DNA from 3 places in the Arthrobacter sp. FW306-2-2C-D06B genome. Region 3 is predicted to be linked to each of the others. Evidence: riboswitches for the same ligand, from Rfam matches in the RefSeq annotation. Region 3 holds a riboswitch; each other region holds the start of a gene.
What was found. A riboswitch is a leader RNA that binds a small molecule or an ion and turns the genes downstream of it on or off. The one in region 3 is predicted to bind S-adenosylmethionine.
Positions count from the first base shown of each region.

Region 1 (4,915 bases), 2.0 Mb from region 3:
ACAGATCGCTCCGGCACAGGGCGGTGTGGAGTTTGTAGAGCCCGTTCAGGTCTCCGGCTGCCAAACCATCGGGGGCGCCGATCTCCGGGTACATGAGCTGGATTGGATCTTCTACGTGGTCAAGGCCCACGACGTGGCCAAGTTCGTGTTGAATGACCGCCGAGACATAATGGGCGCCCCCGCGGACGCCCAGCAGTTCCGTGATTTGCGGGGCGTCGAGGTCCAGGCTTCCGGAGACGTAGCTCTTGGGTCCCGTGCCGAAGCTGTACATGGTGCTGCCCCCGGTTCCGATGACGGTTCCTGCCAACGCCGGAGCCGCCTCGGGAGTGGTCCACGAAATCAGCAAGGGTGCCCAACGATCTCCGTAGAGCGCGGGCTGGTACGGCTTGCGCTTCTCGGAGGGGTTTTCCGCGCTCGTGCCGTCGTCAACGAATTTGAGGCCAGTGGCGGCGGCGATCTTGGCGATGGCGTCGGCGATGAGTCCCTCGGATCCGGCTGGGGCGAGGGCTGCGTTGACCACGTAGTGCAACGGCCGGCACGGAGAGTAGCCAACGGGGGTGCCGTCGGCGTTGGTGGCGAGGAATTTGTAGGAGCTGCTGGCTACCGCAGGCTTCGCGGGGGAGCCGAGCGGCTGCCCGGCTTCCTCCAGTCCAGGCGGTGGGGTATCCGGCGCACGGGCCGCCTTTTGTGGCCCCCGCCCGGGAGCCCCGTCCTGCCCGGGGGTGCTTGCCGTGGCATGGGCGGAAGGAGCAAGGTTCGGAAGCAAGCCGCTGATGCCCGGGTCGCCCCGGAGGAATCCACTGACCAGCACGGCTACGGCAGCGACGACCGCCACCACCATCAAGTTTCGGAACAGCGCCAAAACGGTACTGGGACGCTTGGGCGGCGGACCGCCGTCGTAACCGTAGTTTGAATGCAAGTCTTCCCCCAAGTTCCTGCGCCGACGCCCCGTCGGGCCGGCGCTACTAACCGATGACTGCGCCGAAGACGAGTCCCAGCCCATACGTCGCCGCGGCCGCACCGAGCCCGATGGCCAGCTGCCGGAGGCCGCGGGTCAGCGGCGAGGTTCCGGACAACAAGCCGACGACGGCGCCGGTCGACAGAAGCGCGATGCCCACCAGCGTACCGGCCACAGCAAGCGCCGCGAAGCCTGTCATGCCGAAGATGAACGGCAGGATGGGCACGATGGCGCCCGAAGCGAAGAAGCAGAAGCTCGAGATCGCGGCGCCCCAGGCGGAGCCCACGGCCTCGTGCTCGTTGACGGTTTCTTCCACTTCGGGGTGGAGCGAGAGGCTGGGATCGCAATCGCAGGTGTAGAGGCCCATGCGCTCCGCGGCCCGGTGTTCGGCGGCTTCGCGGGACATGCCCCGGGCCAGATATACGAGGACCAGCTCATTGTGCTCGATGTCCAGGGCCGGTGCTGCGGTCAGCGTTGCTTGGGTGGGGCGCGTGGCCTTGAGGAGCTCGAGCTGCGAGCGTACCGAGACATACTCGCCGGCACCCATGGATAAGGCGCCCGCCAGCAGGCCGGCGATACCGCTGAACAGGACCACGGTGGCGGGAACGCCGGTGGCGGCCATGCCCATCACGAGGGAGAGGTTGCTGACCAGGCCATCGTTGGCGCCGAATACGGCCGCGCGGAAGGTGCCGGACAACCTGTTGCGGCCGCGCGTCGCCAGGCCGCGGACTACTTCTTCGTGGATCTGTTCGTCGGCCGCCATAGCGCGGGTCGCTGCCGGATCCTTCGCGTAAGGCGAGCGGCCTTCAGCCCGTTGGGCGAGGGCCAGCACGAACACCGATCCGAAGTTCCGGGCCAGGAAGCCGAGCATTTGGCTTCGGATCGATGCCGCCTTCGGCATGCCGGCATGTTCGCCGAGGAGCTTGAGCCAGTGTGCCTCATGGCGGCCTTCGGCCTCTGCGAGGGCCAAAAGGATTTCGCGTTCCTCGCCGTCACGGCGCTGCGCCAGTTGGCGATAAACGGCGGCCTCGGCTCGCTCATCCGCCAAGTACTGCCGCCAGCGCTTGATGTCCGACGACGACGGGGGAGTCTTGGGGGTTGCTACGTCTTGCGATGGACTGCTTGAGTCCTGCGGATTGTCTGAATGCGAGTTGTCTGGATGCGAGGGTTTTGTGTGCGGTTGCACCGGGACTCCTGGGTTGCTGGGGCGGGCTTCATCGCCTCATTGCGGCTCCACTCTATCGCCAATTTCCGCGGTTTTTCGGCCGGTAATCCTCACTGGATAATTTAGGCCCGCCTCAAAAAGGGGAGGCTCCCGGGAAGCCTTGACCGCGGCAGGAGGCAGTGCTGGGATGGATGGACAGGGTCCACGAATTGGCGGGGTAGCGTTGGACGGCTGCCTCTTATGCCTGTGCGATGGGCTCAGCGGCACGTCGAACGGAGGTTGCACCATGGACAGCACCGAGACCCACGCTCGCCACCCCGACCGCCCCACGGTCGAGGCCGATCCCGCCTATGACTACAGCGAGGACCTGGCGGTGGAGGAAGATTGGGAGGACCAGCCCGAGGTTCTTGACGACGACGAACGGGTGGTTCCGCTCGATGCCGACGAACACCGTGAGGCCGAAGAGATCGAATAGCCCGGCTCCCTGAACCCGAGGTGCTGAAGCCCTGGCAGCTAGAACGCGCTCAGGATGAAGTGCCTCTGCACGCCTGCCCGGTGCCCGGTTGCCGCCACCGTAAGGGTGAGTTTCCGTGTCGCGGGGAACCAGCGGGCGGGCTGGACTGCCTTTGAGAGCGCTTCGGTGATGAGTCGCGGCTCATGATGCCAATAGCGTTCCAGCTTTCCGTCCACCACGAACGTGACGGAGCCTTGGGAGAGGTCGACGCCGGGAATCACCCGGACGAACTCGTCCACCCGCCGGGGGCGGGGCAACAAGAGGGTGCCGGACAGGGTGCTGCGGTCGGCTGTGGCATTGGCGCCGTTTTCGAAAGGCATGGCCTTCTCCTGGGGAGTTGCTCTTGCCCGTTCGGTTGTCTCTGGTCCGAGCCGGGCCGCTTCTTCATCCGAACCACCCGCGAACATGGGGTTGGCGTGTGGCAAGTCGGAGCTTGGCGCCACATCTCTTGAAGCTGTTCCTACTGTACATGCAGGCGCGGCGCCGCACCCTCGAGGAGAAGGTGCGGCGCCGCCGTCGTACTTGATTGTGTGAAGCTTAGTGGCTGGCCACCGGGTGTACCTCCAAGGGGAGTTCCTCGGTGACCGCTCCGGCAACGCGGCGGTCCCAAGCTTCGCGGACCGCGGGCTCGGTTGGCGGCGTCAGCAGGGAGACCACAACGTAGACCAGGAGCGAGGCGCCGAGGCCCCAGTAGATGGGATCGTTGGCGTAGACACCGTCTTCGCTGGGGATGATTCCCGTGGCGTAGGCGATCAACAGGCCAAGCGTCAGTATGGATCCGACCGCCATGGACCAGGCCGCGGCAATACCGGTGCCGCGCTTCCAGACCAGGCCGCCCAGGATGGCAACCAAGAGGCCGCCCACCAGGATGTCGTAGGCGATGGTCAGGGCCACCACCACGTCTTGCGCCGCCATGGAGATCAGCACGGCAACAATGCCCAGGCCAAGGACCCAGTAGCGGTTGGCTTTGACGTCGTGCTCAGGGTTTTCGGTGTCGTCGGTGTTGATCGTCTTGCCGAACCAGCTGGCCACGAACGGGACCACGTCGGCGCGGGCAACGGTGGCCGCGGCGATGAGGGCTCCGGAGGCGGTGGACATCATGGCCGCGACTGCTGCGGCCATGACGAGGCCGCCGATGCCGATCGGCAGGATGTGGGTGGCAACCTCGGCGTAGACAACGTCCTTGCCGAGGGCCTTGACGTCGATGTTGGGCAGTGCCACCCGTGCGGCCAGGCCGATCAAGGCGCCAGCCACGCCGTACAGGACGCAATAGATGCCGGCAGTGGCGCCGCCCCAACGGGCGACCTTGGGGGTCTTGGCGGTGAAAACGCGCTGCCAGATGTCCTGGCCGATCAGCAGGCCCAGGGTGTAGACCACAAAGTACGTGATGATGGTCTGCGCTCCGATGCCGTCCAACTGGAAGAAGCTGGCGTCAACACGGGCACGGATGCCGTCGAAGCCGCCGGCGGCGTTGAGGACGAACGGGAGCATGAGGAAGAAGATGCCCACTGTCTTGATGATGAACTGCACCTGGTCGGCGAGGGTGATGGACCACATACCGCCGATCGTGGAGTAGACCAGGACGATGGCGCCGCCGACGGCGATGGCAAGCCAGCGCTCCCAGCCGAAAAGGACAACGAAGATGGTGGCGTAGGCGCCCGTGGACGTGGCGCACAGCATGAGGGTGTAGGCCAGCATGACGATGCCGGAGGTCTGCGTGGCGCGCTGGCCGTAACGCAGGCTCAGCATCTGGGAGACCGTGTAGATCTTCAGTCGCTGGATGGTGCCGGCGAAAAGCAGGCTCAGGAGGAGGACGCCCGAACCGATCGCGACTACCAGCCACATGCCGGAGATGCCGAACTTGTAGCCGAGGCCGACGCCGCCAACCGTCGATGCGCCACCGAGGACGACGGCGGCCATGGTGCCCGTGTAGAGCATCGGACCAAGGCGGCGTCCTGCCACCAGGAAGTCGCTGTTGTTCTTGGTGCGCGACTTGCCCCACCAGCCGAAGGCCAGCATGGCGAGCAAATACACCACCACGATCGCAATATTGATGAACGAAGAGTCCACGGTTGGCTCCTGAAAGTGATGCGCAGAGTTCCTGGGGATTCCGACGCCGGTCCGCTGGGTTTCGTGCGGGGTTGCGGAAGGCCTCTGCGCTGGTGATTGGGGAGAGTAGTCTGTGATGTATGCCTCACAAACAACACTTGTTGCCTATGAGGATACGTAGTGATGCGAGTAACAGTCAAGACGCTGTCTTGCGGAGCGGACACATCGG
Region 1 covers NZ_CP084560.1:1,026,159-1,031,073, forward strand. Annotated here, with positions in the region: gene LFT47_RS04975 (matrixin family metalloprotease) at 1-862, opposite strand, end outside; gene LFT47_RS04980 (VIT1/CCC1 transporter family protein) at 966-2,144, opposite strand; gene LFT47_RS04985 (hypothetical protein) at 2,410-2,598, shown strand; gene LFT47_RS04990 (hypothetical protein) at 2,637-2,957, opposite strand; SAM riboswitch class IV at 2,972-3,091, opposite strand; gene LFT47_RS04995 (sodium:solute symporter) at 3,175-4,707, opposite strand.
Region 1: another riboswitch for S-adenosylmethionine. It lies ahead of LFT47_RS04990 (hypothetical protein); the one in region 3 lies ahead of LFT47_RS14350 (aminotransferase class V-fold PLP-dependent enzyme).

Region 2 (4,915 bases), 1.6 Mb from region 3:
AAGGTCTTGCTCGTTGGATCCGTAACCGTGCAACAGGACCAACAACGGCTTTCCAGCCCGTTCTTCCTCTTCGTGGGACCACAAAACGACCGGGGCGGGAAAGGCAGAAGCTTGACTCATGGGACTATTCTTGCAGTTACCCATGAGTAACAAGCTACGGGCGCGTAGCGTTGCAGCAAGAGGCAGGATATGAACGTGAGTGACACTGATTCCACGGTGGAGGCAAAACCGGATGAGCGGATTCATCCGTGGACGCGCTACGTGGCATTGGGTGATTCCTTTACCGAAGGCATCGGCGACCCGGAACCCAACAATCCAGGGGGACATCGCGGCTGGGCCGACCGCGTAGCCGAGGAACTGAGCCGCGGACACCGGGATTTCGCGTACGCCAACCTCGCCATCCGCGGTCGGCTGCTTCAGCAGATCCTCGATGAACAACTTGGCCCGTGCACGGACCTCAAGCCGGACCTCGTGAGCATCTCCGCAGGTGGCAACGACCTCATCCGTCCCGGCGGCGACCCCGACGCCTTGGCCGAGAAACTCGATGCCGCCGTACAGACCCTGAGCTCCGAAGGCGCCACCGTGGTTCTCTTCAACGGCCCGGACACCGTGTCGTCGGTACTCGGCCGGATCCGCGGCAAGGTGGCCATCTACAACGAAAACCTCCGCACGGTGGCCGCCCGCCACGATGCCGTGATCGCTGATATGTGGTCCCTGCGCCAACTCTCAAACTCCCAGATGTGGGACGAAGACCGCCTGCATTTCTCGCCGCTCGGCCACCACACCATCGCCGCGATGGTCCTCGACTCACTCAATGTGCCGCACAACCTCGAGCCGCTGTTCCCCAAGCCGCTCCCCCAGCGCAGTTGGCGCGAAGCCCGCTCGGGCGACCTCGTATGGGCACGCGAGTATTTTGTCCCCTGGGTCATCCGGCGGATCCGGCACCGGTCCTCCGGTGACGGAATCCTGCCGAAGCGCCCGACGCCGGGACCCGTCTTCGGTCCTGCCGACACCTTCCTGCCCCGGAGTTGAGCGGGAACCACAGGGCGGGTCACAGGGAGCGGGGCTAAGCTGGTGAAAGACCTAGGAGGCCTCCACCGTGAACAATTTGATCTTCTGGATCATCGTCTGCTCTTGGCTGATTCCAATGGGGATCCGCATGTACAACCGATCGCGCCAACGCAGGCTCCGGGACTTGCCTCCGCAGAATTACCCCGTCGGATACCCGGAGCAACCCCCGGTAATCTTCCCGGCTGAGCCGCAACCCCCGGTGGCGACGCCCCTGCCGCAGGCCGCTCCGCCGTCGTCGGCTGCTCCGCAAACGAACAGCGCGCCCCAGCCGGGCAGCGCGCCCCAAGGCTACCGGGCACGGAAACTGGCCGAACTGGACCAGGAGTACAGCGACGGGAAAATCGCCATGGAGGATTACATGAAGCTCCGCCAGGAGATCATGAACGGCTGATTCAGCCGAAGAAGGCCTGCGTCAGCCGAAGAAAGATTCCCGCAGCTGGGGACCGAGCTGGCCGATCTCGGTGAGGAAACCGTCGTGCCCGATCGGCGCCTCGATGACGTGAACCGGGACCTCACCGGGCAAGGCCTTTGCCAACTCGTGGGATTGTTCCGGGAAGTAGAGCCGGTCCGAGTCAACCGAGGCAATGAAGAACTTCGCCGTTGCCCCGGACAGCGCCTCCTCCAATGAGCCGCGGCCGCGGGTGATGTCGTGGCTCATGAGGGCCTCGGTGATGGCGATGTAGCTGTTGGCGTCGAAGCGCTGGACCAGCTTGCGTCCCTGGTGGTCGAGGTAGCTCTCCACCTGGTAACGGCCCCTGTCCCCCAACGCGGCAGCCTGAAGGGGCGCCTCACCGCCTTGGGCGTTCCGGCCGAAGCGGAAGTCCAGTTCATCCGCCGAACGATAGGTGATGTGGGCGATCCGCCGGGCAAGGGCCAACCCCGCCTCGGGCGCGGCCTGGCCATAGTAGTCGCCGCCATTGAAGTCGGCGTCCTGCCGGATGGCGAGCGTCTGGGCCTGCGCGAACGCGATCTGCTCGGCAGTGCTGTACGCCCCGATCGAAATCACGGCACATTGTCCAACGCGGTCCGGATAGCCGACGGCCCATTCGAGTGCACGGGCACCGCCCATGGATCCGCCCACGACGGTGTGCCAGCTACGGATCCCCAAAGCGTCGGCCAGCCGGGCTTCGGCTATGGTGCTGTCCCGCAGGGTCACGAGCGGGAAACGGGAGCCCCACGGCCTGCCGTCAGGAGCGCTCGACGACGGCCCGGTGCTGCCGTAGCAGCCTCCCACGATGTTGACGGAGACCACGAAGTAGCGATCCGTGTCGATGGTGGCGCCCGGGCCAACGAGTTGTTCCCACCAGCCTTCTTCGTCGCTCTCGCCACGGGCCACATGGGTGCTGCCGGTCAGGGCGTGTTCCACCAGGACAGCGTTGGAAGCGTCTGCGTTGAGCCGGCCCCACGTCTCGTACGCAAGGACGACGTCCGGCAGGAAACCTCCGGCCTCCAGCTCGAGGCCGCCAACGGAAACATATTTGAGGGTTCCGTCCTGGGTACCGGAAAGGGGTATGGCTGTTGCAGCAATTGTCATTCGTTGACACCTCACATCGCGCTTGCCCGCCGCCAACACAGCGAAGGGCCAGGTCTTCACCCGGGGCACCCCGCCGCGAATGGAGGGTTGCCGGCCAGCAAGCCGGGGCTGTCGCTGGCACTCATGACCTATAGGAAGAGTCTAGGAAAAACGGACCCCTTCTGACGAAGATTATGACATCTTTGTGACACTTGACCGTGTTTTGTTCACGAAGCAGGGACTGAGGAGGCCAGCCGGCGAAGATTCATGCTGCGTCGCCCGCCGGCCTCCTGCACCATCCGGAGCGGCACTAGCTGCCCTTCGCCGCCCGGAATCCTGACTCAAGGTCCGCGATGATGTCGTCGATGTGCTCGATCCCCACGGACAGCCGCACCAGGCCCGGGGTCACTCCGGCCACGGCCTGCTGTTCGGGGGTCAGCTGGCTGTGTGTCGTGGACGCGGGGTGGATGACCAAGGAACGGACGTCCCCGATGTTTGCCACGTGCGAATGTAGTTCCAGGGCGTCCACGAAGCGTCTGCCGGCGTCGATCCCGCCGCGGATGGTGAAGGACACTACGGCGCCCGTGCCCCGGGGTCCGTATTTCCGCCCGCGTTCGAACCACGGACTGGAAGGCAGCCCCGCGTAGGCGACCGATTCGACGTCGTCGCGCCCTTCGAGCCATTGCGCCACTTTGGTGGCATTGTCCACGTGACGTTCCACCCGCAGGCTGAGGGTTTCGATTCCTTGGGAGATCAGGAAAGCGTTGAACGGTGAAACTGCCGAGCCGAGGTCGCGCAGGAGCTGGACCCGGGCCTTGAGGATGTAGGAGAGGTTCGCGCCGAGGGCACCGTCCTTGCCGAGGTCGCGGGCATAGACCAGTCCGTTGTAGCTGGGGTCCGGAGTGTTGAAGTTGGGGAAGCGCTCAGGGTCCTTGCCGAAATCGAAGTTGCCGGAGTCCACGATGACGCCGGCTATGGCAGATCCGTGCCCGCCCAGGTATTTGGTGGCCGAATGCACCACGATGTCCGCGCCCCACTCGATGGGCCGGATCAGGTACGGCGTGGCGAGGGTGTTGTCCACAACGAGCGGGACTCCGGCTTCGTGCGCGATGCGGGAGACGCCCTCGATGTCCAAAACGTCCTGGCGGGGGTTGGAGACCACTTCGGCGAAGAAAAGCTTGGTATTTGGCTGCACGGCGTCGCGCCAGTGGTCGAGGTTGTCAGGGTCTTCGACAAAGGTGACCGAGATTCCGAATTTCTTCAGTGTGTGCGCCAGCAGGTTGTACGTGCCGCCGTAGAGGCTTGGGCTGGCGACCAGGTGGTCGCCCGCCTCGGCGACGTTGAGGATGGCGAACGTTTCCGCGGCCTGGCCGGAGCTCAGCAGGAGTGCCGCGAGTCCACCCTCCAGGCTCGCTATGCGCTGTTCCACCGCATTCTGCGTGGGGTTGCCGATCCGGGTGTAGATGGGTGCCAGCTCGGCCAGCGCAAAGCGGTTGGCCGCGCTTTCCGCGCTGGGAAAGACGAACGAAGTGGTCTGGTAGATGGGAAGTGCCCGGGCGCCGGTGGCAGCGTCCGGCTCCTGGCCGGCGTGGATCTGGCGCGTTTCGAATGACCATCCTTGGGACATGCGGACTCCTGGTTGTCTGGGCTCTCGCCGTGCTTCAGCCTGCCGGGCTGAAGTATTCCGCCAGCCGGCGTTCGGTTGCCGCCAGTCTAGGGACGGTATTGCGGGCTCCGGAAGCTTTGTGACGAACACGGTAGTTTTCGGTCGCGGCGCGTCCTGAAGTGACTCCGAGCTGCCTTTTCGATACATCCCACCTTGGTTAGGCTTGACTTAGCTGAGAGCTCCATCACAAAGTGCCAAGATGAAGCCATGCGCATGGATCACGTCTCTTACGCTTGTGAACGAGATGGCCTCTTGGCCACCACCGAGCGAATTTCCGCAGCATTGGGAGTGGACGCAGTCCGGGGCGGAGTGCATCCGCGCTTCGGTACCCGGAACATGATCATCCCCCTTGCTGACCACAAATACCTGGAAGTCGTCGAGGTCCTAGACCACCCGGCATCCGACAAGGCACCTTTTGGACAAGCCGTCCGTGCACGCTCCGCCGCAGGAGGTGGGTGGATGGGCTGGTGCGTCGCTGTTGACGACCTGAGCCCGTTCGAACAGCGGCTCGGACGCGCCGCTGTCCCCGGCAACCGCAAGTTTCCGGACGGCCGCGAACTCGTCTGGTCGCAGATCGGCATCCTGGGACTCATCGCCGATCCCCAGGTTCCCTACTTGCTCCGTTGGGAGGGCGATCCTGCGCTTCACCCATCCCTCGTGTACCC
Region 2 covers NZ_CP084560.1:1,482,153-1,487,067, reverse strand. Annotated here, with positions in the region: gene LFT47_RS06990 (alpha/beta hydrolase) at 1-120, opposite strand, end outside; gene LFT47_RS06985 (SGNH/GDSL hydrolase family protein) at 190-1,032, shown strand; gene LFT47_RS06980 (hypothetical protein) at 1,100-1,462, shown strand; gene metX (homoserine O-acetyltransferase MetX) at 1,484-2,605, opposite strand; SAM riboswitch class IV at 2,619-2,734, opposite strand; gene LFT47_RS06970 (bifunctional o-acetylhomoserine/o-acetylserine sulfhydrylase) at 2,895-4,211, opposite strand; gene LFT47_RS06965 (VOC family protein) at 4,458-4,915, shown strand, end outside.
Region 2: another riboswitch for S-adenosylmethionine. It lies ahead of metX (homoserine O-acetyltransferase MetX); the one in region 3 lies ahead of LFT47_RS14350 (aminotransferase class V-fold PLP-dependent enzyme).

Region 3 (4,915 bases):
AGCCTTCGTGGACGGCGTCCGTGGCCACCCAGAGCGCCGAAGCGACTTCATCGGCGAGATCGTAGTCGCGGCTGCCCGGACCTTTTCCGATCCGCACCACCAGCGCACCGCCGAAAGGTTTGCGGCCAATCACCTCGATGCTGGCATCGAGGTCGATTTCCTCGGCAGACAGGTACCGCAGCAGCTCCGGGTTTTCGTCGCTGATCCGGGTGATCTTCCCGGAATGGCCGTCGTCGAGCTCGATCATCCGGTGCGCATGCGGCAGGCTCACCGAACCGTCCGCGGCGGGGATGGGGTCACCATGGGGATCGCGTCCGGGGTTGCCCAGCTTGGCGGCCATGCGATCGATGAAGGTGTCCGAGACGGCGTGCTCGAGCATCTCGGCCTCGTCGTGGACTTCATCCCAGCTGTAGCCCAACTCCCTCACGAGGTAGGTCTCGATCAGGCGGTGCCGGCGGACCATGCCCAGGGCCAGCTGTATGCCCTGGGGAGTCAAAGTAATGGCGCTGTACGGCTGGTGGTCCACCAGGCCTTGGTCCTTGAGCTTGCGGACCATCTCAGAGACGGAGGAATTCGCGACACCGAGCCGCTGCGCGAGCTGCGAGGAGGTGATGGGTTTGTCCTGCCACTCCGTAAAGGAGTAGATGACCTTGACGTAGTCCTCGATCGAGGAGGAGGGCGCACTGGTCTTCACGGTTCCAAGCCTATCGCGTACCGGCCGAATCAGACTTTCCGCGCGCGCCAGCTCTGCGTGAGATAAGGCAATGGGATGACCTCGCCCTCGGAATGGCCCAGATGTTCGAAGAGGTACCACTGAAGGTTGCCCATGACCTTTGCCCGGGTGGCGTCATTCGCCCTCAGGTAGTAGCTGCGCGACTTCACAAGTTCGAGGATATCGGCCGGAGTCACGGGATCCTCCCAACGTGTCACGTGACTTTCGAGGTCCGCGAACTCCGGGCCCACCACAGGCCGGAAGTCCGGTTTATGGACATCGCCCGCATGCATGATGCGGGTCAAACGATGGACCCAGGGCACCGAAGTGTCCATTTGGTTCCAGATCAAGCCGATAGTGCCCTGGGGTCTAAGGATCCGGGCGATCTCGGTGCTCGCGGCGAGGGGATCGCACCAATGCCAGGCCTGGGCAACGCTGACGACGTCGAATGCTGAGTCCGCCAGCCCAGTTGCTTCGGCCGTGCCCTTCAGGGCGACCACTTGTGGATACGTTTTGCGGAGCTGGGTGAGCATGTCCATGGAGGGGTCCACTGCGGACACCGCTAGCCCGCGCTCGACGAAGAGCGCAGTGAACTTTCCGGTGCCGGCGCCGATGTCTGCCGCGTCCCGGGCGCCTTCCGGCAGCAGCCAGTCCGCCGAATCCGCAGGGTAGCCGGGCCGGACACGATCATAGTGTTCTCCGCCGTCCTGGAAACTCCGGCCGAGTTCAAGGCGCCGTTCCTCATAGAGCTTGGGGCCGGCTGACGTGCCTTTGGGTCGCGTGGCCACGCGGGAACTCCTTCGTAGGACAGGAAAAATACCCTACGAATCTACCGCAATCAGTCGGTGCTGCAGGGAGCGGCTCCTGCGGTCCCTGGAGTGTTGGGAGCCCACTCCGGGTAGCTGCGGTGGTCGTTCGCCGGTACCCAGCGGCCGGCATCCACTACGTAGTCCCAACCGAGGCCGTTGCTCTTGAGCGCCTGGATGCCCGCAATGAGCCGGGTGGCGTCTTCCAAGCGCGAGCCCACGCCGAAACTGGCTCGAAGTGATCCGGAAGGTAGTCCGAGGCGCTTGAGCAGCGGGTGGGCGCAAAAGCGTCCGTCGCGCAGGCCGATGCCGTGCTCGGCCGCAAGATAGGCAGCCACAAGTCCGGCGTCGTAGCCCTGGAGCGAGAAGTTCACGACGCCGATGGTGTCCTGGGGATCGGTGTCGCTGAAGATCTGGTGCACCGTCACGCCGTCGATTTGCTTGAGGCCCTCGACCAGGTGCGAGCGGATGGCTGCCTCGTGGGCGTGCCATTCATCGTGGTCGAGGCCGGCGATGACCTGCGTGGCCCGGGCGAGAGTGGCCGCGCCGAGTACGTTCGGCGACCCGCCTTCGTGCCTGGCCGGTCCTGTGGCCCAGCTGACGGAATCGAGGCGCGCTTCGCGGACGGCGCCGCCTCCGGCCAGGTGCGGCGTGCCGGCGTCGAGCCAGTCGGGACGGCCCACCAGGACACCTGCGCCGAACGGTGCATAAAGCTTGTGCCCCGAGAAAACCAAGTAGTCGACCTCCGCTGCGGCGATGTCGATTCTGCGGTGGGGGGCGAGTTGCGCCGCGTCCACCACAATCCGCGCGCCGAATTCGTGGGCCAAGGCAGCGAGTTCCTTGATGGGGAGGATTTCACCGGTCACGTTTGACGCGCCGGTGACGGCCAGGAGGCTGACGCCACCGTGGGAGAGGGCCGTGCGGACATTGCCGACGGTCTCGGACAACGTTCCCACGGCAACGATGCTGCGGTGTGGGACACTTTGCCACGGGAGGAGATTGGCGTGGTGCTCGATGTCCAGGTAAAGGACTTCGCCAATGTGTCGACCGTCTTCAACCGGCAAGCAGCCGGCCAGCAGATTGAGGGAGTCGGTGGTGTTGCGCGTGAAAATGACCGAATCGTCCGGCCGCCCGCCAACGAAGTCACGGACGATGTTGCGGGCGTTCTCGTAGACCGAGGTGCTGATTTGGGAGGCATAGCCCGCGCCGCGGTGGACGCTCGCGTAGTACGGCAGGATCTCGTTGAGGTACGCGGAAACCACCGTCAGGGCAGGTGCGGAAGCGCCGTAGTCAAGGTTGGCGTAGCGAATGTGGCCGCCCTGGATCAGGGGTGCCTGCAACTCCGCGCCGGTGACCGCGGCGAGTGGGCGCGATGCCCGGGGGAGGGTTTCACCGCGGTGCTGTGCAGATTCGTTGTTCACCGAAAGAACCGGGGAAGTAAATGTGGCTGTGCTCATGGGACCTCACTCAAGAGGGACCCCTGCGTGCAGGGGGTCCGCGCTTGCCGCATCCGTTCCGGACCGGCCGGGTCGTCACCCGGGGCACCCCGCCGCGATGGAGGGTTGCCGGCCAGCAAACCGGGGTTTCGCGCTGGCACTCGTGACCTGTAAAGAGCGTAGGACACCGGCAAGGCTCATTCCAATGTGACCGGCGATTGTTAAGCGGATTATTACACCGCCGCAAAAATATGCCTTCTGCCGAAGAAAAAGCGGCGGACACCCCCAAAAGTGGGTGTCCGCCGTCGTTTATTCAGTGGAGAGAGTGGACTAGAGGAGGTCGTCGAGCTCGGGGTTGAGTCTCTTGAGGACCTCGGAGTGCAGGATTGAGTTAGTGGCCACGGCGTTTCCGCCGAAGGGACCATCGGCGCCGTCCAGGGACGTGAAGCGCCCGCCGGCTTCCGTCACGATCGGCACCAAGGCCGCCATGTCGTAGACCTGGAGTTCCGGCTCGGCGGCGATGTCCACGGCGCCCTCAGCCACGAGGCAGTAGGACCAGAAGTCACCGTAGGCACGGCTACGCCAGACATCGTTCTCGAGGCCCAGGAAGTTGTCCAGCTTATCGTGCTGCTTCCACTCGGAAAGCTCGGAGTAGGAGAGCGACGCGTCTTCGAGCCGCGACACGTTGGAAACCTTCAACCGGGTGGCTGCGGCGAGCGATCGGCCCATGTAGGCGCCCGAGCCCTTGGCCGCCCACCAACGCTTGCCGAGCGCCGGAGCGCTCACGAGCCCCACTACTACCTCGCCCTCGTCCACGAGGGCGATCAGCGTGGCCCAGACGGGTACGCCACGCACGAAGTTCTTGGTCCCGTCAATGGGATCGATGATCCAACGCCTCGAGCCGTGGCCCGTGCTGCCGAATTCTTCCCCGAGGACGGCGTCGCGGGGGCGGGAACGGGAGAGCTGCCCACGGATTGCTTCCTCGGCTGCTTTGTCGGCATCGGTGACGGGGCTCAGGTCGGGTTTGGTCTCGACCTGGAGGTCGAGTGCCTTGAACCGCTCCATTGTCAGGGAATCGACGGAGTCGGCCAGGACGTGTGCCAGCCGCAGGTCGTCGTTGTAGCTCGAATCGGGTTGGGTCATGGTTCCAAACTACCGTCTCTTCGCCGGTGAGCCGGGGATGTAGGACGGCAATCGCGCAGTTAGTTGACCGTGCTGTTAGTTGACCGTGCCCAGTTCCTTCGCCTCTTGGGCTTCCATGCGCGGGTCCGCACCGAGGAGGCGGCGCAACGACGCCAAACGGGCCGGACCTGCCTCGCCGGCGTGGCCATCGGCGACCCAGGAATCCAGTCCGCATCGAACCGCGGAGGCATCGTGCTTGCAGCCTCGCTCGCACATCTCCGTTCCGGGTTCGAGGTCCGGGAAGGCATGCAGGATGCGGTCCGGGTTCACGTGGGCGAGGCCGAAGGAGCGGATGCCGGGTGTATCGATGATCCAGCTGCCACCGGGGGCGTCGCTGAGCTTCAGTGCGAGGGCAGAGGACGAAGTGTGCCGTCCCCGACCCGTCACGGCGTTGACCCCGCCCGTGGCGCGCTCGGCGCCGGTGAGGGCATTCACCATCGTGGACTTCCCGACGCCGGAATGGCCCAGGAGCACGGTGACCTTGCCGTCGAGGTAGTCCCGCAACTGGCCGACGGCGTCGCCATCAAGTCGGGCGGACAAGCCGTCGTCGGAACGGGCATCGATGCCGGAGGCGCCGGCGTCGGCCGTCCGGCTGATGATGATGGGGAAGCCAAGGCTCACATAGTTGGCGAGCAATTCCGTCGGGTCCTTGACGTCCGCTTTGGTGACGAGCAGCAGCGGCTCGATTCCGGCGTCGTACGCCGCCACCAAGGCGCGGTCGATGAATCCGGTGCGCGGCTCCGGGTTGGCGGACGCAACCACCACGACGAGCTGGTCGG
Region 3 covers NZ_CP084560.1:3,075,246-3,080,160, reverse strand. Annotated here, with positions in the region: gene LFT47_RS14360 (metal-dependent transcriptional regulator) at 1-694, opposite strand, end outside; gene LFT47_RS14355 (class I SAM-dependent methyltransferase) at 724-1,500, opposite strand; gene LFT47_RS14350 (aminotransferase class V-fold PLP-dependent enzyme) at 1,551-2,975, opposite strand; SAM riboswitch class IV at 3,011-3,123, opposite strand; gene hisN (histidinol-phosphatase) at 3,285-4,097, opposite strand; gene rsgA (ribosome small subunit-dependent GTPase A) at 4,173-4,915, opposite strand, start outside.